DNA from 2 places in the Pseudoalteromonas sp. P80D2 genome. Region 1 is predicted to be linked to the other one. Evidence: predicted binding sites of a transcription regulator. Region 1 holds the regulator's gene; the other holds the start of a gene.

Region 1 (2,201 bases):
ATTTTCTTGGTGCTGCTTTAAACGTACATTTAAAGTACGTAAACCACGAAGCGTTAAGTAGCTGTCAAATGGTGCACCAGTAATACCGATATTATTCGCCCACCAAGCAAGTTCATCGCCTAGCTCTTGCGTTGCAGCAATCACTGCACCGCCCACTACATCAGAGTGACCATTGATGTATTTAGTGGTTGAGTGCACAACAATATCAACACCAAACTCAATTGGGTTTTGTAATGCAGGTGATAAGAAGGTGTTGTCAGCCGCAACCAAAGCACCGCACTGCTTAGCAATGCTAGTGATTGCTTTAATATCTGTTAAACGCAAGATTGGGTTACTTGGCGTTTCAATCCAAATCAACTTAGGTTTAATCGCTAAAATTTCTTGGAGATTTTCAGATTTAGTTAAATCCAAAACTTTTAGTTTTAACAGGCCACGTTTTTCAAGCGAGGTGAATAAACGGTAACTACCGCCATAACAGTCATGTGGGATCACTAACGTGTCGTCACTGTTTAATAGCTGAGTTGCTAAATGCACAGCAGACATACCTGTTGCAGTGATAATACCTCTAGCACCACCTTCAAGCTCAGCTAAGGTTTCAGCTAAGATATCGCGATTTGGGTTACCACTGCGACCATAGTCATACTGGCGCTTAGTATCAAAATCAGCAAATGAATAGGTGGTTGATAAGTAAATTGGTGGTACAACCGCACCATGATGTTTATCGGCTTCGATGCCGTGACGAACAGCAATCGTCGCTTTATTTTTTTCGCTCATTTCATCACCTATTCTTAAATTGGATGTTTAGACGTCTAAAAGGTTAGATGATCAAATATGAGAAGTCAAAGCATTTATGGCTTACACATAGAAGTTTATACATTTACACCACTAGATGGCTAAATAACTAGTATTTGACTATCTTTTTTAAAGAGATAGAATTTCCGCATCTTGCGCTGTGAATAAGGCGTAAATCACTGACAACCGAGGCAACGAAACAACTTATGGCTAAATGGAACGGTGAATACATTCACCCATATGCAGAACACGGTAAAAAATCAGAACAAGTAAAAAAGATTACCGTATCGATCCCACTTAACGTATTAAAAGTATTAACTGACGAGCGTACACGCCGCCAGATCAATAACTTGCGTCATGCGACGAATAGTGAGTTATTGTGTGAAGCTTTCTTACATGCTTTTACAGGTCAACCATTACCAAATGATGACGACCTACGTAAAGACAACCCTGAAAAGGTACCTGAAGAAGTTAAAAGAATTATGCAAGAAATGGGATTAGATATCCCAGTGCTTGATTCAGAATAAGTATTTCGGCCATCGGATCACCGCCGATAATCGCAGATATAAAAAAACTCAGCCTAGGCTGAGTTTTTTATTGCGCGATATACCTAATAGCTAATTAAGCTTAACGCATGTAATCTTCTGGCATGTCGATTTGCGCCACACCCGACTCTACTGCTGCTTCAGCAACAGCACGTGCAATACGTGGTAATAAACGCGGATCCATAGGCTTAGGAATGATGTACTCGGCACCAAACTCAAGTGACTCAACGCCAGCTGCTTTTAATACTTCACTTGGTACAGGCTCTTTCGCGATGCCGCGAATAGCATGAACTGCAGCAATTTTCATTTCATCATTAATTGCCGTTGCACGAACATCTAACGCACCACGGAAAATGAATGGGAAACAAAGCACGTTATTTACTTGGTTAGGGAAATCTGAACGACCCGTTGCCATAATTAAATCGTTACGCGCACTGTGTGCAACTTCTGGAGCAATCTCAGGATCTGGGTTTGAGCATGCAAACACGACTGGCTTATCAGCCATCAGCTTAAGATCATCTGCTGTTAACAGGTTAGGACCTGATACACCAACGAATACGTCAGCATCAGCAATAACATCTTGTAATGTACGCTTATCGGTATTGTTAGCAAATAATTGCTTATACTCGTTTAAGTCATCACGACGTGTATGGATCACACCTTTACGGTCAAGCATATAAATGTGTTCACGTAGTGCGCCACACTTAATTAAAAGCTCCATACAAGCCACAGCAGCAGCACCGGCACCTAAACATACGATGATGGCATCTTCGATGTCTTTACCTTGCACTTCAAGGGCGTTAAGCATACCAGCAGCAGTTACAATAGCTGTACCATGTTGGTCATCGTGGAAAACTGGAATAT
Region 2 (2,201 bases), on a different contig from region 1:
ATAGCGTAAGAAACTTGTAGCTCACATTTGTCAGCAAGGCCAGCAGCAACCACGTTTTTAGCAACGTAACGAGCAGCATATGCAGCTGAACGGTCAACTTTTGATGGATCTTTACCAGAGAAAGCACCACCACCGTGACGAGCCATACCACCGTATGTATCAACGATGATTTTACGACCTGTAAGACCACAGTCACCCATTGGGCCACCGATAACGAAACGGCCAGTTGGGTTGATGAAGAACTTAGTTGCGCTAGAGATTAGCTCGGCAGGAAGAACCGGCTTAATGATAGTTTCCATTACCGCTTCAACTAAGTCGTTTTGTGAGATTGAATCACAGTGTTGAGTTGAAAGAACAACGGCATCAATACCAACAGGCTTGCCATTTTCGTATGCAAACGTTACTTGAGATTTTGCATCTGGGCGTAACCAGTTAAGCTCACCGCTTTTACGAACTTCAGCTTGACGCTGAACTAGACGGTGTGAGTAAGTGATTGGTGCAGGCATTAAAACGTCAGTTTCATTACATGCGTAACCGAACATTAGACCTTGGTCACCAGCGCCTTGCTCTTCAGGGCGAGCACGGTCAACACCTTGGTTGATGTCTGGAGATTGTTTACCGATAGTGTTTAGGATTGCACAAGAGTCAGCATCGAAGCCCATGTCTGAGTGCGTGTAACCGATTTCACGTACTGTTTTACGTGTGATTTCTTCGATATCAACCCAAGCGCTAGTTGTGATTTCACCACCAACCATCACCATACCAGTCTTAACGTAAGTCTCACATGCAACACGGGCATGAGAATCTTGCTCAAGGATAGCATCTAGAACCGCGTCAGAGATTTGGTCCGCGATTTTATCCGGATGACCTTCAGAAACAGATTCAGAAGTAAATAAATGTTTTGCCATTGTATTTCTGCTCACAAATATTGCGCTTCACAAACGTCGGTAATAGCGCTAAAAAATTAAGGGGCGTATTTTATCTAAAACAAATATGTTTGCATAGTAATTTTACGCCTAGACGTCTATTTAAAATTACTAATAACGTATTGTTCTTAACAAACGCCCATAATTGGTGCATTTAATGCGGATTTTTAATTGCACTGTACCCTTACAATAAGTAAGAATGGGGCTTCATAAACAACCAGCGCAAATACATAAAGGTAGGAGAATTCATGCCATCACGCAAAGAACTTGCAAATGCTATTCGCGTCTTATCAATGGACGCAGTACAACAGGCCAAATCTGGTCACCCTGGCGCCCCTATGGGCATGGCAGATATCGCAGAAGTACTATGGCGCGATTATCTAAAGCACAATCCAACGAATCCAGAGTGGGCAGACCGAGATCGATTTATTCTTTCTAACGGCCACGGTTCAATGCTGATCTATTCTCTACTGCACTTAAGTGGCTATGACTTACCACTAGAGGAAATTAAAAACTTCCGTCAAATGCACTCAAAAACACCAGGTCACCCAGAGTATGGGTATGCACCAGGTATTGAGACTACTACGGGTCCATTAGGTCAAGGGATCACAAATGCAGTGGGCATGGCAATTGCCGAAAAAGCGCTAGCTGCACAGTTTAACCGTGAAGGTCACGATATTGTTGATCACTTCACGTATGCATTCATGGGCGATGGCTGTTTAATGGAAGGTATTTCACACGAAGCCTGTTCATTAGCCGGTACATTAGGCCTAGGTAAACTAGTTGCGTTTTGGGATGACAACGGCATCTCAATTGATGGTGAAGTAGAAGGTTGGTTCAGCGATGACACACCAGCGCGCTTCAAAGCATACGGCTGGCACGTAGTAAGCGATGTTGATGGTCATAACCCTGATGCAATTCGCGCCGCTATCGAAGAAGCGCGTAGCATCACTGATAAGCCATCATTAATCTGTTGTAAAACAGTGATTGGTTACGGTTCACCTAACAAGTCAGGTAGCCATGACTGTCACGGTGCACCACTAGGTGAAGACGAAATCAAAGCATCTCGTGAGTTCCTAGGTTGGACTGGCGATGCATTTGAAATCCCAGCTGATATCTACAGCGAGTGGGATGGCAAAGAAAAAGGTAAGCAACTAGAAGCAAGCTGGGATGAAAAGTTTGCAGCATACGCAAGTGCACACCCTGAACTTGCTGCTGAATTTAAACGCCGTACAAATGGTGAGTTACCAGCTGATTGGGCTGAAAAGTCACAAG

Evidence for each region. The regulator MetJ, encoded in region 1, represses methionine synthesis genes. The targets are predictions, from matches to a motif close to TAGACGTCTAGACGTCTA.
Region 2: a site for MetJ is predicted at 1,010-1,027, ahead of metK (methionine adenosyltransferase). Genes of this name have one in related genera too.

What each region holds. Positions count from the first base shown of each region.
Region 1 covers NZ_JAZDAR010000028.1:68,333-70,533, reverse strand. The annotation lists gene metB (cystathionine gamma-synthase) at 1-774, opposite strand, end outside; gene metJ (met regulon transcriptional regulator MetJ) at 999-1,319, shown strand; gene VRK28_RS07420 (malic enzyme-like NAD(P)-binding protein) at 1,420-2,201, opposite strand, start outside.
Region 2 covers NZ_JAZDAR010000026.1:198,882-201,082, reverse strand. The annotation lists gene metK (methionine adenosyltransferase) at 1-908, opposite strand, end outside; gene tkt (transketolase) at 1,175-2,201, shown strand, end outside.